DNA from 2 places in the Ferrimonas lipolytica genome. Region 1 is predicted to be linked to the other one. Evidence: riboswitches for the same ligand, from Rfam matches in the RefSeq annotation. Region 1 holds a riboswitch; the other holds the start of a gene.
The links. Region 1 has a riboswitch for cobalamin ahead of HER31_RS04765 (TonB-dependent receptor domain-containing protein). Riboswitches for the same ligand answer to the same signal wherever they lie in the genome.
Positions count from the first base shown of each region.

Region 2: it holds a riboswitch for cobalamin, as region 1 does, so the genes downstream of both, HER31_RS06215 (TonB-dependent receptor domain-containing protein) here and HER31_RS04765 (TonB-dependent receptor domain-containing protein) in region 1, are expected to answer to the same signal.

Region 1 covers NZ_CP051180.1:1,004,803-1,013,765, forward strand. Annotated here, with positions in the region: gene HER31_RS04755 (hypothetical protein) at 1-2,080, opposite strand, end outside; gene HER31_RS04760 (helix-turn-helix transcriptional regulator) at 2,317-3,042, shown strand; cobalamin riboswitch at 3,286-3,456, shown strand; gene HER31_RS04765 (TonB-dependent receptor domain-containing protein) at 3,632-5,434, shown strand; gene HER31_RS04770 (ABC transporter ATP-binding protein) at 5,487-6,329, shown strand; gene HER31_RS04775 (FecCD family ABC transporter permease) at 6,316-7,311, shown strand; gene cobU (bifunctional adenosylcobinamide kinase/adenosylcobinamide-phosphate guanylyltransferase) at 7,308-7,838, shown strand; gene HER31_RS04785 (cobalamin-binding protein) at 7,835-8,701, shown strand; gene cobU (bifunctional adenosylcobinamide kinase/adenosylcobinamide-phosphate guanylyltransferase) at 8,698-8,963, shown strand, end outside.
Region 2 covers NZ_CP051180.1:1,308,886-1,317,848, reverse strand. Annotated here, with positions in the region: gene HER31_RS06220 (ABC transporter ATP-binding protein) at 1-494, opposite strand, end outside; gene HER31_RS06215 (TonB-dependent receptor domain-containing protein) at 505-2,334, opposite strand; cobalamin riboswitch at 2,488-2,659, opposite strand; gene HER31_RS06210 (hypothetical protein) at 2,905-3,204, shown strand; gene HER31_RS06205 (GGDEF domain-containing protein) at 3,476-4,549, shown strand; gene HER31_RS06200 (DEAD/DEAH box helicase) at 4,907-6,103, shown strand; gene HER31_RS06195 (ammonia-forming cytochrome c nitrite reductase subunit c552) at 6,530-7,894, opposite strand; gene pstB (phosphate ABC transporter ATP-binding protein PstB) at 8,348-8,963, opposite strand, start outside.

The DNA of each region.
Region 1 (8,963 bases):
TGTCGTAGTGACAAGTCACACAAGCGTATGGGTCAGGGTAGGTTGGGTCTGTCATCCAATCGTTGTTGGTACGGATCTTCATATCTGCTGGGTACATGCCCCAGAAGCCTTCCCAGTTAACGTTTTCGTTTGGCGCTAACATGTCGAAGGTGGTGGACTCTTGATGATCCCAGCCTTGCACTTCAGCAGTTAACTCTGCCATAGCCGCTTCATCGGCGCTGTTAACGGCGATAGATTCATAAGCGCGGTTGTACAGCGCAGGGCTGTTGCCACCGAGCTTGTCAGCATCGGCGCCATAGACATCGGCACGAGTGATGTAAGTAGATACCGAGCCGTGGTTCTCAGGCACAACGTCTTCGGCGTGACACCAGTAACAGCGAGCAAACTCACCGTGACCATTTGGTGCACCGTTAGAGCCGTGACATTCAGCACATTGATACGGGGCAATAACCAGTTCAGACACGTCATCAACAGGGTGAGAAGTGATCTTACCGGTATCGTAGATATCTACAATTTTCGGGTTCACACCCAAGTCTGCGCCAATGTCGCCTTCTGAGTGAATGCCGCTGAGTGAGTGACAGTTGCCACAGTTGGCAATGCCCCAACCGAAGTGAGTGTCATCCAGCGCGAATTTGGCATTGCGAGCGTCGTACTCCGGCCATTGGCCATCGCCAGCCACACGCTTGGACTCTGATGGCGGGTAGTAATCGTACATGTGGAAGTTAACCACGGTAACGGTATCGCCCGGGTTGTTCATCAGCCATACGTCACTGAACAGGTGGAACTCTTGGTCAACAAACCAATCTTCGACGTCGGTGGTCTCAGGGTTACAGTGCAGCTCTTTACTCGCAGCTGAAGGCTCTGCATCAATCAAACCATCTGGGTAGTCGGTAGAGGTGTCGCTTGGGTCTAAGTAGTTGCTGGTGCCGTTGTGATCACAGTAAGACTCAGAGATCTCAACGTGGCCAACAACGCCCGGTACAAGGTACTTAGCGGCAAAGTCGTTCATGGCGTACGACACTCCGGTGTTAATCACGTAACCGTGCGCACCACCTTTGCGCTTGCCGTTTACTTCGTTAATCACAAAGTGGTTTAGCTCTACGCCAGACTCCAAAGTCCCCCAGAAGGAGTAGCCAACCTGTGCCAGTTCCTGCTCGTTGATACTCAGCATCACGTCAGCCATGGTAATGGCTTGGTCTTTCTTGTAGATATCTGGGCGCAGGTTATGCGAGCGTGCTTCCACGTTCTGCAACATCACAGGGGTACCACCGGCAACACCAAACTCCTCAATTGGAATCAACATCACCGAAGGAACAATAATTACATCGGTATCTTCCGAGTAGTAAGACGGCTTAGAGTTACGACGACGTTCGGCTTGATCAAGCTGTACCTGTTCACGACGTTCGGTCATAGCTGGGCTAAAGGATTTAAATAACACACCGGAGTTGTTCTCTACCAGCACGTCTTCTAGGCGCAGGTACAGTGCTTCACCCTGAGCGTCGTAGAACTTCTCACGGCGAAACTCGGCGAAGTCGATCATGTAGGTGGCATACCAATCGGGGTCGCTTTCGTACTCGTTGGTGCCATCACCGTCTGCGTCCCAAGTAACCTGCCATTGGTAGGCGTTAAGCTGTTCGTCAAACTGGTAGTCAACCGAGAAACCCTTTACCGTATCGCTCAAGTACAGCAGTACGTCAGCGAAGGTAATTTGATTGTCATTGTAGGCGGCGTTTTCGATGTATTTACCGTCGCCAGCAGCTAACGAGGCCATCTTGCGTTCACGCAGATCAGCAGGGTCAACCTTAAAGCCATTCTCTGGAATACCGGTGCCTTGGAACTGGCGCAGCATATCTTCACGGGCTACTTCATCAATATAGGCGTAGAACGGGTTTTCAATCTGCCAATTAACATCTGGCCCCCACACTTTTGCGTAATCAAACGCGCCGGTGCCGGTCGCTGGTGTCGACTCAACCGGGTCGGTTGTTGTCGGTGGAGTAGACGACGAGTCACTGTCGCTGCCACAGCCGGTAAGCAGCAATGCCGACATCGCCATTGCCAAAAGTGGGTGTTTTATCTTCATCTCATAATCCTTGCTGTTGTTATGTTATTGCCATAACTATGATGAGAGTGCGTCGGCTAATCGTTACTTCGGAAAAACACAGTGAATTGCGTCAGAACCAACTAAATGTGCTGGATGTCTCGTATCTGGTTCGCCATTGATATAATTTTTGTTATTGGATCTGTTTAACATTTTAAGCAGTAAATTAGACATATAGTGGCGGCAAAATATATATCTAAGGCGTTATTCTAAATACTATGGATCAGCAACAACTGGCTAAGATGGAGCATTGCCGCAGTAAACTTGTTGAACTTACACAACGCTTAGGCGCCGTAGAGTCGGCATTTATTATCGACTTTGCCGAGCCGAATGAGCGCTTGGGTAAAAGTTGGCTTAAAAGCTTTAAGTCGCGCGATTCAATATTATTCTCGTCGGCAAAGGTGAGTTATTTATTTGAACGTAGCCGCAGTAGCATGACTCGGTTAGACCCAGATTTGGTTAAGGCATCGAACAAAGATAAGCATGTCTGGTTGGAAGACAAAAACCTAAAGCAACAACAATCTAAGCTAAGTATAATCAAAGAGTTAGGTTTTTCTAAACAGCTTTCAGTTACCTTCCCTTTGCAGAACTGGCAAGGGTTAAAGGGCTGCTATAGCCTATTTTACGCGCTGGATTGCCCAATGACAGACGAACAGCGCTTTGCCCGCATGGATGAGTTGATGGCTGACATTAAAATGGTTGGCACCCACATCGTGTCAGAGCGCGTGCTAACCGGCCCGTTTGAAGATTATCAACTGTTTAAGCCATCCACTATATCAATTATTAAACACCTTGCTGAGGGACGCTCAAGAAAAGACTTGTCAGACATTCATTATATGTCTGCTCGTGGGGTTGATTACCATATTGAAAAAGCCAAGATAGTACTGGAAGCTCAAAATACTTCTCATTTGGTTCATGTCGCTCATCAAATGATGCTTATATAAATCAATATCTCTCAAATGATTAATAAGGCTAGGCGTTTAGTTTAGTCTTATTAATTGTTATCAACTAATTCTATAACTAATTCTAGATTGTTATCATAAATAAAGTTGACTGAACGTTCCCTGCCAAAACCTTGCTCGCATTTAAACCAACCCGAACGTTAATACTGTAGTTTTTCACACACTATTGAGCGGTCGCGGCGGATTGTGATCTCTGCATTATCTTCTTGTCATTGTTAGCTTTACTATCCGTTCCAGATTTGAGGTGCCCATGGGCATAACAGGGAATACGGATAAAAGCCGTAGCTGTACTCGCAACTGTAACCAGAGCGGAATGTTGTAACCACTGGCTGATGCTGGGAAGGAACATTCTTAGAGACTGGAAGCCAGGAGACCTACCTCAAAATCAATTTGACTCAAGCGGGTTTCTTGAGCAGATATGCAGCTAAACCTCTGCAACGTTATGGTCGCTAAGGACTGTTCGCGCCATAACGATTTCTCGGTTGAGCTGTTCCTGTCTGTAGTTGATGGCGTTTTGGCCATTCTCAAAAATTTCCCGCGCTTTTGAAACTCAAAAATAATAGGAAATCTCATGAGTTTAAAAACGCGCATTTCGGTTGTTGCACTGGCAATTGCCTCCTCTACTGCTGTTGCGGCAGATTTCGATGATGTCATGGTTGTTACCGGCGATCGCTTTGAAAGCAGTGCGGAATACCAATTGGCGGTTGTTAATGTCATTGACCGAGCCGAAATCGATCAAATCTCACCTAAGTCCGTTACCGAACTACTGCAAACCGTTCCTGGTGTGTCGGTTCAGTCTAACGGTGGCGCCGGTACCCAAAGTTCAATCTCAATTCGCGGCACTGGCTCTACCCACGCGTTAGTATTGGTTGATGGCGTACGTATCAGCTCTGCTACCTTGGGCAGCGTGTCATTCTCCAGCCTTTCCCCAGAACAGATTGAACGTATTGAGATCGTTAAGGGGCCGCGTGCAGCCGTATGGGGCAGCGATGCCATTGGCGGTGTGGTACAAATCTTTACTCGTAAGCTCGACCAAGGTGATTGGTATGCCGCTGCCGAAGTAGGGTCAGACAGCTACTTGCGTACCAGCGCTGGTATTGGCATTGGTAACAGCAGCCTCACCATCAACCGAGAAACCAGCGACGGTTACGACGTAAAAGACGACAGCGAAAGCGATGACGACGGTTACGAGCGTTTAAGCGTTGCGTTACGTGGCGACCAAGCGATTAACGACCAGTTCTCGCTATCTTGGGTTGGCCAATTAAACGATGGCGACTACGACTACGACAACGTATACAGCGATTGGATGACCGGCGAGCTGATTCAAGGTCATAACGAATCAGAATACAAAAACCATATGTGGAACCTTGCTGGCCAATACCAAACAGAGCTGTGGACCAGCCGTTTAGAGGTTGCCCAAGCCCGTGATTTTAACGAGCAGGTAATCAACGGCAATAAGAGTCTTGGCACCAATATCTACGAGACCCGCCGTGATCAAATCAGTTGGTCTAACCAAGTTAACTTGGCACAGCTAACCCTCAACGGCGGTGTTGATTGGTACAACGAAAGCGTTAAGGGCGATTACGCCGTTGACGAACGTGACGTTTGGGGCGTGTTTGGTTTAGCTCGTTACGACGTTGGCGCTTGGTTGCTGGAAGCGGCCATTCGTTATGATGACGTTGAAAAGATCGACTCCGAAGTAACCTACAACAGCAGCATTGCGTACCGCTTCGATGACCAATGGCGGCTAACCGGCAGCTACGGCACCGGCTTCCGTGCCCCAAGCTTTAACGATCTGTACTGGCCATTCAGCGGCAACCCAGATCTGGTTTCTGAAAACTCAGACAACTACGAGCTGGGTTTGCACTACGGCGGTAACAACGTTGCTGGTTACATCAGTGTGTTCTACAACCAAATTGAAGACATGATTGCCTGGGCACCAGATGCATCTGGCAACTGGCTGCCAGCCAACATCAACGAAGCGGAAATCCTTGGCGCCGAGCTGTTTGTTGAGTTCTCAACCTATGGCTTCAACCATAAGGTAGCGTATACCTACTTAGATGCTGAAGACTCAAAAGCAAACGAAGAGCTGATTGGCCGTTCCGAGCATGAGTTTGATTACTCGGTTGGTTACAATTGGGATAAGTTTGATGTGTTACTGAGCTATCACCTGCAGGGTGAGAGCTACAACGGTTACGATGAGTACCTAGATACCTATCACGACGTTGATTTAAGTGTTGGCTACGCCTTCGCCAATAACTGGGAAGTGCGTGCCAAGTTCGACAACCTTCTGGACGAAGAGATCATCTCCAAAGCTGACTACTTCGAGCCGGGAACACAGTGGTTTGTTAGCCTAACTTATAAGGGCTTCTAACCATCATAAGGCAGCTGGCCGCAAGGTCAGCTGCCTTTGTTATGAGAGTTGTATGTTAAAACTGGTTAGTGATTCTAAACAACAATCTGCTCACCTAACGGTTGAACAGGTGAGCTGGTCTTGCCCCGAAAAACGGGTGCTAGAGCAGATAAGCTTTGAGGTAGAGCAGGGCGAATTTGTTGGCTTGCTTGGCCCCAATGGGGTGGGTAAATCAACGCTACTACGTTGTCTCTATCGTTACCTCAAACCAGACAGTGGCAAGGTACTGCTTAACGGTACACCGGTGTGGTCGTTAACCCAGCGCCAATTCGCCCAACAGGTGGCTGTGGTAACGCAACACTGCCCAACTGGTTTTTCCATGACGGTGCGCCAGTTTATGGCAACCGGTCTATTAGCTCATCAACGTTTTTGGCAGCGCAGCAGCAAGCTGTTAGACCAACAACAGGTCGATGAGATGCTGCAACGAGTTGCTTTACTGCCTAAGGCAGAGCAACGGTTTGAGTCGCTCTCCGGTGGCGAGCAGCAGCGGGTATTGATTGCTCGAGCAATGCTGCAAAAACCGCAATTAATGGTGCTCGACGAGCCCACTAATCACCTTGATATTCGATACCAGATTGAAACCCTTCAGCTGGTTAAAAGCCTTGGCATTACTGTTATCGCTTCCATCCATGATCTTAATCTGGCAGCGGCATTTTGCGACCGTTTAGCGTTGCTGGAACAGGGCAAACTGGTGGCCATGGGCGACGTTGACGACGTGCTTACCAGCAGCCAGTTAAAACGGGTTTACGGCGTAGAAACCATTATTGATCGCCACCCGCTGCAAGACACCCCTCGGGTTACTTACCAATTTGCTCCTGCCACACAAGAGGTCACCCAAAGCAATGCCATTGGTTAATCCTCGTTTGTTATTACTGGTACTGCTGCCGCTGTGCCTGTTGTCGCCCTTAGTGGCTATCGCCTTTGGCAGTGCCGATATTGAGTTGGCCACCACCTTCAATGCCGCATGGCTGGCACTAACTGGGCAAACCCCAACCGAGCTGGCGGAACGCATCATTATTGAGTTGCGCCTACCGCGAGTGATTTTGGCGATGATCTGTGGTGCCGGTTTGGCGGTGTCAGGCTCGGTACTGCAAAGCGTTACCCGCAACCCGTTGGCTGACCCTTATCTGTTTGGTATCTCCGCTGGTGCCTCACTCGGGGCGGTTATCTCCATTGCTGGTGGTTGGGGTGGATTAAGCCTGCCGCTGTGTGCCTTCTTAGGCTCACTTATTGCCGTGGCAGTAGTGATGGTGATGGCCCGCGATGGCCAAGTCGAAGGTTTGATCTTAGCCGGTGTTGCCATCTCATTTTTGTTGTCATCGCTGGCGAACCTCGTGCTCTATTTTGGCGATAGCCAAGCGGTACAGGCGGTGCTGTTCTGGACTATGGGCAGCTTTAGCCGCGCCAGCTGGGACACCATTGTTTATCCCGCCACCATTGTGGTTGCTGCCATCTTTATTGTGCATCTGTGTCAGCGCCAATTGCAGGCGTTAATGGCGGGCGACGAAAGCGCTCATACCCAAGGGGTGGCGGTGGTGCCGCTGCGTTTGGGCATGCTGCTGTTAACCGCATTGGTTACCGCGTCGCTGGTGGCGTACTGCGGTGGCATTGGTTTTGTTGGCCTGATGGTGCCGCACATTACCCGCATGATTATCGGCGCAGCCAGCAGCGTCACCTTAATCTGTACCGCCTTGTTTGGTGCGGTGTTGATGGTGTGGGTTGATCTGCTGTCACGCAAACTGCTGCCAGCCCAAGAGCTGCCAGTGGGGGTGGTTACCGCCATCATCGGTAGCGTGTTCTTTATCGGCTTACTCATTAAACGTCGAGGTGGCCAATGAGCCAACAATTGATCCTTGGTGGTGCCCGCTCTGGCAAAAGCCGGTTAGCACAAACCCGAGCGCAACAGTGGCAAACGCAAACCGGTGGCGAGGTAATGGTTATCGCCACCGCTGAAAACCATAGCGGCGAAGGCTCAATGGCAGCGCGTATTGCTCACCATCAAGCCAATCGTCCAGCCCATTGGTTAACGGTTGAGACCAGCCGAGATCTGGCTGCCGCGCTGCTCGAAAACAGCCGCGTAGACCGCCTAATCGTGGTTGATTGCCTGACGTTGTGGCTTGCCAATGAGATGTTTGCTGATAACAGCAGTTGGCCGCACCCCAAGCAGGCATTGCTTGAGGCGTTAGCGCAGTTAAATGGCCCAGTGATTTTTATTGGCAATGAGCTTGGCCAAGCGGTGGTACCACTTGGCCAAGACAATCGTAACTTTGTTGATGAGTGTGGTTGGCTGCACCAAGCACTGGCACAGCGGGTTAACCAAGTTACCTTGACGGTAGCGGGCTTGCCAGTGGAGCTAAAACGATGAAGTTGATGGTTATTGGCCGTAGCTTAGCGCTAATGTGCATCGCCTTAAGCGCGCTAGCCGAGGCCACCGTTGAAGCCAAACCAACCATTGTGGCGCTGTCGCCACAGTCGGTGGAGATCCTCTTTAAGGTTGGCGCTGGTGAGCAGATCATCGGCACCGTTGATTACGCCGATTACCCTCAAGCGGCGCAGCTTATCCCGCGGCTAGGGCGCTACGATCAACTCGATATGGAAACGTTAATGCTACTGCAGCCACAGCTGCTGGTGTTTGCTCAACAAGATACCTCCGCCGAGATCCGCCAGCAGTTGGAAACCCTAGGGGTACCAATTATTGATACCTCGGTTAGCACCATTGACCAAGTGGCGGATCAAATGGCGTTGTTAGGCGCCAAAACCGGCCATAGTGCCCAAGGCGCTAAGGTTGCCGCCGAGTTTCGGCAACAACTGGCGCAGTTACGCCAGCAATACCAAGGTAAAGCACCGCTGTCGGTGTTTTATCAGGTGTGGCCAGAACCACTGACAACCACCTCAGATGGTTGGATGAACCAAATTTTAACTGATTGTGGCGGCCACAATGTTTTTGCAGATGCCCATTCGGACTACCCGCAAGTGAGCATGGAACAGGTATTGGTTAAGTCGCCGCAGGTGATCTTAAAGCCTAAATATGAAGGCGCAACCAACCAAGAACGAGTCTCTTGGACGCTGTGGCCGGAGCTGCCAGCGGTAGCGAATGGACAGGTTATCACCCTTGATGGCGATGTAGTGCATCGTACCGGCCCCCGCGTAGTGGACGGCATGAAGCAGATCTGTCAGGTAATGGATGACGCTCGTAACGCCTACGCAGCTATGGATAACACGCCATGATCAGTCTCTATCTTGGTGGCGCTCGCAGCGGTAAATCCGGATTAGCAGAGGATTACCTTGCCGAGCTTGATAATGGCAGCCACGACATTCATTACATCGCTACTGCTAGGCAGCATCCGTCGATGGCACAGCGAATTGCGCTGCACCAGCAACGGCGGCCGGCTCATTGGCATTGCCATGAATGTCCGTTAGCGCTTATTGAGTTGTTGCAGCAGCTAGACCAGCCGCAAGCGCTGATCATCGTCGACTGTTTAACCCTATG
Region 2 (8,963 bases), 300 kb from region 1:
CGAGCGATAAGTAATCGTTGCTGTTCGCCGCCAGAGAGGTGTTCATATCTCTGCTCCGCCAACTCTAATAAGCCCACACGAACAAGAGTGGCATCAATCTGAATTCGTTCCGCCCGTTCATTACGACGGTGCCAAAAACGCTGTTGGGCCAGCAATCCGGTCGCCATAAATTGGCGCACCGACATCGAAAACCCCAACGGTGTATGTTGAGTCACCACCGCAACCCGCTGTGCCAATTGTTGCTGCGATAGCTGCGACAACGGCTGACCATTGAGCCGTATCCCCCCGGTGGTTGGCTGGAGGTACCGGTAAAGGCAGCGTAACAACGTGGATTTGCCGGCACCATTAGGACCAAGTAAGCCCACAAATTGGCCAGCTTGCACACTGAAGCTCACATCCGCCAGCACCAACTTTTGCGGACAAGCCCAGCTTAGTTGCTCAACCTCGATAACTGGTAGATCTTGAGTCGATTCGGTTCTTACCGCGTGCAGCATAAGCTTACCGTTACATTACGTAATAGCTAAGACTGAGATACCATTCTCGCCCGGGGGCATGGTAGCCCTCGACGCTGGTTGTCTCTTGATCAAATACATTGTTGAGTTTGGCACGAACGATCAGTTCGTCTGTTAGTTGGTAGCCAAAGCTTAGATCCACTTTGTGGTACGCTGATAAGAAGTCACCGCTGCCATCATAGTTACTGTCACCAGCAAAACGCTTGCCTTGATAATGGTAATCAAGACGCCCATCGAGTTGCTGCCATTGATACGAAACGGCGTAATCAGCTTCATGCTCAGAGCGGCTAACCAATTGCTCTCCAGACGATTTATCCTCAGTGTCTAAGTAGGTGTATGCCAACTCATGAGTTAAACCCCAAAACTGAAATTGGCTGCCAAACTCAACCCCACGCATTTGCGCATCAGCAACATTACTCGGCCGGTAGATCTCCCAACCAAACTGATCAAACTCACCGCTACCAGCCCAATCAATAAGATTTTCAATCTCGTTTTTGAACACGCTCAGGTACGCGCTAGCGCCGATTCGACTGTAATTAAGGGTAATTTCGGTATTTTTCGAGGTTTCCGACAACAGATCCGGATTGCCAAGCTCAGGCCAGAATAGGTCATTGAAGGTCGGCGCCTTAAAGCCGGTGCCGTAACTGGCACTGATCCGCCAATGAGAGCTGAGGTGATAGGCACTACTTAGATTGTATGAAGTTTCGCTATCAACATCTTCGACGTCATCAAAGCGGACTGCCGCTTCCAGTAACCATCCACCAAAGCGAGCACGCGCCAACCCATACACACCAATAAGATCACGGTCGCTAGTGGCATAATCACCATTGACCGACTCATTGTTATAGTCAACTCCGCCTATCGCCGTAACAGTGTCGTTAAAATGATATTGGTTGGTAAAATTGAGTTGGTCACGATCGGTTTGAAAACGCGATTTAGCGGCGACGCCATCTCGAAACTGGTCATTCCGATCACGGGACTGACCCACGCTAAATTGTGATTCAAACTGCTGTCGCTGATAGCGACTGGCTATATTCCAAAAGAAGTTATCAAAATCCGATTGGTCTGGACCCGTCGCAGCAAATATGTCGTCGTATTCGCTGTTGCCACTATTGTATTGGCCCTGCCACGCTATGCTCCAGCTTTGATTTAATGGCTGTTCACCGTTCAAACCAACAGTAATCCGATCGTAACCATCATCATCTGCTTCATCGGTATCCCGATACACATCAAAACCATCACTTGCTTCAGCGGCAACAGTCACGCTAGTTTGCCCTTCACCATGGCTAACCCCTGCACCAGCAGCCAAACGGCCATAATTGTCACTGCCAAGTTCAGCGGCAGTAAAGTACTGACCACTTTGCAGCTGTCGAGTGAAAATCTGAATCACACCACCGATGGCATCACTGCCCCACACTGATGCCCGTGGGCCTTTAACCACCTCAATCCGCTCAATCTGTTCCGGTGATACCGCTGAGAAATCGGTGCTGCCTAATGTGGCGGAACTCACTCGAATGCCATCAATTAGCACTAACACATGATCAGAATTGGCACCACGAACACTCACCGAAGCGGTTTGTGCACTGCCGCCACTTCGAGTAACACTTAAACCCGGTAAACGTTCAAGTAGATCCACCACTGATTTGGGCTGCAGAATTTCGATTTCAGCTCGTTCGACCGTATTTACCACCGCCAGCTGATACTCAGCGGCAGTGTCGAAACGAGAGCCTGTCACAGTAATGGTTTCTATATCAGCAGCGAACGCCGCAGATGAGGCAGCTGTGGTAATAGCAACAGCTGCAAAGCGCGTTTTTAAACTCATGATGTTCCCTATTAATTGAGTTAAAAGCGCGGGAAATGGTTTGAGGTAGCAATCACATCATGGTGACAGCAACAGAATAGCGTCGTCTTTATTGTTTAAGCACAACAGTGCGTACAGCAAAATTCAACCACCTGCTCAAGTAACCCGCTTGAGTCAAATCGGCAAATTTAGGCAGGTATCCTGGCTTTCAGCGTCTAGGGGCGCCCCTTCCCAGCGTAAGCCAGTGGTAACGACACCCCGCTCTGATCACAGTTGCGAGTACAGCCGCGGAATTTAACCGCGTTCCCTATTAGTCCCATTGGGCACCAAAATTCGAAGCGTTTGTTAACACTTAGTGCTAAGTGTGACAGAGTTGGCCATCAACTCAAGCAGAAACTCATAGGATTTCAGCAGGGTTCTGCAAACCGGTTAATTCGCATCGGCGCAGCCAGCTCCGCTAATGGCATGACATTAGTGCTGCAGTACTAACGGCCAATAACTCAGCAGTCGCTCACGAAATTACTAACTAATAACAGTAATTGGCGCAGTCTATTGCTAGCATTAAGCTACTTTACCCAATGAACGAAAACGATGATTGAGCAAACTTTTACCCCGAAAGCTAAAGATGAACTTATCTGCCTGATCCTGCACGCGCAGCACCTGATCAACGCTCAAACACTCTATCGTCAAGATGTGTCGGAGCAATTTGAACAAATCTTCCAGCCTGAAGGTGATACGGTTACCTGCCCGATTAGTGACGAAATCGTCAAAGCAGAACAGTTGGAAGCTTGGCTTAACGACAACCTCAATAGCGAACAGCGCGCCGAACTCGGTGACATCACCTTCGTAGCCATTGGCACAATTTTGCAGCTCTGGGCAGTTTGTAGTTAAGCCTCATAAGGCTGCTCAATAAGCCCGCTATCGCGGGCTTTTTAGTGGCTGAATGCCAACGCCGAAGCAAACTTCTACGACAAAATTTCGTTTGTTCCTCAGGAAAAGATGAAGTCGACTACAACTGTAAGTGAAGTATCTTCCAAACCAGTCACTATTACTGCAGTCACGGCCGTTTTCTAATATAATTTAGGATGACTATTGGCACGGATCGCCAATAACACAAGGTAGCAAGCTACCTTAGAACCATCAGATAAACGTTTGGAATGGAATGAATCCTCTACTCAACTATAGCCAGAGCGATAATACTCAAGGCGCCGACTTTGTCGAACATGAAATTGAACAGATAATTGTCACATTCGCAGTTATTGGCATCGTGGCGGTGGCATTAATGGGAACGCTATGTGCTTATTTAGGCAACTATCAATTAGTGTTCTTTGATTTAATTGCCGGAACCATTTTTCTGCTGGTATTGAAATTTCGTTCGAACTATCGTCTCGCCTCAACGATACTACTATTTAACCTTTATGGGTTATTAATTACGTTAATATACTCCGGCGGTTTTGGCGGTACTGGCCCTATCTGGATGCTGATCGCGCCACCGGTCACCTTTTTCCTCTCTGGCTTAACCCTTGGCGTAGTTAACATCAGCTTATTCCTAGTTGGCGCTATCGTTGCCTACTTCTTCGGTTATGTTGGCCAAGCCAACCAAATACTCTCGCCGGAACTAGCGTTACGAGTATTGCTATGTTTCATTCTTGTTACGCTACTCAGCGCTACCTATGAGTATTTCAAGCACAAATACAGTTCACGCTTATCACAGCTGGTTAAGTATAATGAAGCGCTCGCTAATCTTGACCCATTAACTAACCTAAGTAATAGGCGTTTCACCCTAAAACGGCTCGAAGAGCTATTTCAACAAGAGAAAGACTCCACGGCTTCGTTCGCATTGCTGTTGATTGATGTTGATAATTTCAAGTCAATTAATGACCGCTTTGGCCATGACGTCGGTGATCAGGTCCTTATACAATTAAGTAGCATCTTTCAAAAAGCCGTTCGAAAAAGTGACATCGTGTGCCGCTGGGGGGGCGAAGAGTTTCTGATAGTACTAACCGATGCCAGTAAATACAGTGCGGTGCAACTCACCGAACGGTTGCACCATGCAGTTAACAGCCATAACTTTATCAATGAACAGCAACTGGCGGTCACGGTAAGTGTAGGCGTACAACTGGTAGAGGAAGCCGATGCCAGCATTACTGAGAGCATTAAACAAGCGGATCTGCACCTATATAAAGCCAAGGCGATGGGCAAGAACACCAGCAAATATAACTTTGAAAATGCCTAATTATTGGCTGTGTCACAGTTAAGTATTGAAGTTTATCTCAAGCCTTCGGCTTCACCGATTACGGTGCTTTAGGCGAGGATGTCGCAGTGGCGACGGCACATTCTTGTATGCATTAGGGGGGAGCTCCGCCCCCTTTGGAATCCCCCTTACCATTATTCAACTAGCCAACCAGCCAGCCAGCGTTGCGCCATTTACGTGGTTTGATATAAAAGTCGTACTATTGTTGCCTCTGTTGGTTTTACTTGGTTACCACTCGACTAGGCCATTTAACCCACATGTATTCAGGACGTGCTCTGATATAATCCGTGCATAACGCTGATCCTATGGATCGTACTCCCCTAGCTAGCTGAGACCCTTATGCCATTCTCCCGCCTTGGACTTATCGAACCGCTCGTGCAATCAGTTACCGATGCCGGCTATAACAAACCTACTTCGATTCAAGAGAAAGCCATCCCAGTCGTTTTACGGGGTGACAACCTTATCGCTGCCGCACAAACCGGTACCGGTAAAACAGCCAGCTTTGTATTGCCAATCTTGCAGCAACTATCAAGCGCTGAAACCAAGCGAAAGAAACGCATTAGAGCGTTGATCATCGCCCCAACCCGCGAGCTAGTGGTTCAAGTTGCGGCCAGCGTAAACACCTACGCTAAGCACCTCAACCTAACCGCTTTAGCAATGTATGGTGGCGTTGATGCCAAACAACAACGGCAGGCATTGGTCGACGGTGTTGATATCCTAGTGGCCACACCTGGTCGGCTACTGGATATGTACACCCGCCGCGCGGTTCATTTCGACGAAGTGGAAGTATTGGTACTCGACGAAGCCGACAAGATGCTCGATATGGGCTTTATCGACGACATTGACGATATTGTTGCCAAGCTGCCAAGCGAACGTCAGTCATTGCTGTTTAGCGCAACATTATCCAAAAAAGTCCGCGCATTGGCGAAGAATGCGGTTGATCACCCGGTAGAGATCAGCATCGCCGCGGCGCAGGCCAGTAAGCCAAATATCGAACAATGGCTTACTACCGTTGATAAAGACAAAAAATCTGCCCTACTGAGTCACCTAATCCAAACAACGCCTTGGCAACAGGCACTGATCTTTATCGAAACCAAACACGGCGCCGCCAAATTAGTAAGCCAGTTAGAGAAACGCGGGATTGTTGCCGACTGTATCCACAGTGGCCGCACCCAAGAGATCCGTGAGCAGATCTTGGCGGACTTTAAAGCTGGCAAGATAAACTATTTAGTGGCTACTGGGGTTGCTGCGCGCGGTATCGACATTGATAACCTAGAGCGAGTGGTCAACTACGATCTGCCTTTTCCTGCCGATGAATACGTCCACCGTATAGGACGAACTGGCCGTGCCGGTGCCCAAGGTGAGGCGGTATCGTTAGTGTCTAAAGATGACTTCAAGAACCTGTGCATGATCGAAAGTCGTCTGGATCATTTGATTGAACGACGCCAAATAGAAGGTTTTGCACCACGCAAAGTGGTGCCAGTTTCGGTACTTAACTTCGTCCCGAAGGCTAAACGTAAGCCCACCGCCGAGTAAACAAAGCTTTTTATTCACAATAAAAAAGAATGCGTCGTAGTTAGCTGTTGAAGTTTATCTTAAGCCTTCGGCTCTGCCGGCTGCAGTACTCTTAAGGGGTTATGTCGCAGTGGCGACGGCACATGCTTGTATGCATTAGGGGGGAGCTTCGCCCCCTTTGGAATCTCCCTTGCCTTAAATCGCCGTCCAGAACGCTTCGCTGAACTGCTCCAATGCGGCAAAAGATCGGCGACGGTCGTGCTTTGCCCTTGTATCAACACTCACCTAGCCGGTGCTTAACAGCATAGGAAAGAACAACACTTAGTTGCTACACAGCCTAAAAAAATGCCACCGCATTACTGCGGTGGCATTAACTGACTTATCGCTAAGACAAACGGCCTGAGGATGATGAGAGTCGAGCCATACGCCTTAGGTTGCTAGTCGGTATCAGTACTGAACCTTAACTGGCCACTCTTTCTGCACACGCTCTTCTAAGAACTTCTTCTTTTGCGCGTCTAATTTGGCTTTATCCAAACCAACCAATACCTGCGCTTTGGCTTTAGTGGAGTAATCCGGGTAGGTCACTTCATTAACGCCGTGCTTAGCCAAGATAGCCTTCAGTTTAGCGCGGGCTTGCTCGCCAATCGCTTTCGCTTGAGCCAACTGCTCCAGCGCTAAGCTTGGGTTGTGAGCGTGGATGCCATGCGAAGCAATAGCGTAATCCCAACGCCACTGAGCATGACGAATATCCATCAACGATGCCTTCATCTCTGCTTCATCAGCACCAGCTTCCCAAGCGGCAGCTGCATCGAAGTGAGCCTTAGTAATTACCACTTCAGCCGCAGCTTGAGCAGAGTGAACTTCAGCTTTGTTAGCACGTAGCAGCTCAACCATGTCAGCCTTGGTATCATGACAATCGGCACAAACCGCTTCAAAGTTACCAATGGCATTACCAACGTTGTGGTTGCTGAACTCAACACCCTTTGCGTTTTCCTGTTTCGGCATATGACAATCGATACAGGTAACGTCCATTTCGGCGTGTACTGAAACCTTCCAAGTTTCCCATTCTGGGTGCTGGGCTTTCAGCATTGGAGCTTTAGAGATCTTGTGGGTCCAATCTTTAAAGTTCTTGGCGTCGTAATAAGCCAACATCGCATCAGGGTTTTGACCGCCATCCCAAGGGAACTTCACTTTCTTGTGGTCGGCGCCATCAAAGTGATATTCGACGTGACATTGGGCACAGGTCATTGCCGCTTTAATGTTGTCTTCTTGGTCTTCAAACTTTTCGCCCGCAGCTTCAAAACCGCGCATCGCAAATGGACGAGCCGGTGTTGGCTTGCCCGTTTCAGCATCGTGACAATCGGCACAACCGATGCTGTTGCTCATTTCGTGGCCCCAAGCGCCCCACTTTTTATCGGAGAAGTCAGCTTCGCCCACTTGGTCATACATACGGATCATGTCTGGTGTTTTACAACCCCAGCAGCTTGCAGCCATCGGTCCTTCGCTGCTATCCATTGGCCCACCAGTACGCAAACTGCGGGTTAGATCGGTAACAGCGTATTGGTGACCGCGAGGCTTGTTGTAGTCTTTTGCGAAGCCATAGCCGCCAAACAGAATTACCGCATTCGGGTTATCAGCCAGAATATCGCCCTTATCGGTCGATTCTTCTGTGCTCGCCCACGACGCGTACTGCTCTGGGTATTTATCTTTCCAGGTTGGGTTGCTGTAATCAGCAGGACTATTTTTGGCTATCGCGCTACCACAAATGGCTGCGATGGCTAATGATAAAGCAAGCTTGTTAAGGCGCTTCATGATCATCTCCGTTGTTAGTATGTGAGGCATACTAAGCGGGCTGACTTTAGCACCATATACCCCCAAAGGAGTAGGTGAGCAAAACTTAACTGTAGCTCCAATATTTGCTCTACCACAACGAAGCTTTTTGCTTTTCTTAAATAGAGTTAAATTTTAAACAAAAAACTCAAGACACTGATTAATATAAATTAAATCACCAACAACTTATTTATTACCAGTTCTGATGGCGCTATTTCATGGTGTTTCCCAGCCAAGTTCAGAGTTACAGCAATGATTGAGTAAACCGTTTCACCCAAGAGGCACCAAGTAGCTGCACTGCCCACAGTAATGAGCCGTAACCAGAGTTAGCCCCATCGGTTTGGTGCAGCAATGTTGGCAATGATAGCGATCAAAAAGCCAATTGCATTGCAATTGGCTTGGATATCAATATCAACACCTTGTTGCAGATAAACGCTAGCCAAAACGACCGCTGATGTAATCGGTTGTCAAACGATGTTTAGGGTTGTGGAACACCTCTTGGGTTGAGTTCACCTCGATCAAATCACCCAAATGGAAATACGCGGTTCGATCCGACACCCGCAGCGCTTGCTGCATCGAATGGGTAACCATCACTATACTGAACTGCTGTTTCAAGTCGTAAATCAACTCTTCAATAACCTCAGTTGCAATGGGATCCAACGCCGAGCAGGGCTCATCCATAAGAATAACCTCGGGGCTAATCGCGATGGTACGGGCGATACACAAACGCTGCTGCTGACCACCTGAAAGGCCGGTGGCCGGTGTATCTAACCTATCTTTTACCTCGTTCCACAATCCCGCTTTGGTTAATGACTGCTCCACCAGTAGATCAAGATCTGCCCTCGCCTCCACCAATCCGTGCAGCTTAGGCCCGTAGGTGATGTTGTCGCGGATAGACTTCGGAAATGGGTTGGGGCGCTGGAACACCATGCCGACTTGCGAGCGCAGCTCGACAATCTCCTGCTCTTTGCTATAGATATCTTTGCCATCAAGAGTAATTGACCCTGTGACCCGACAGCCGTCAACGGTGTCATTCATCCGGTTCAAACAG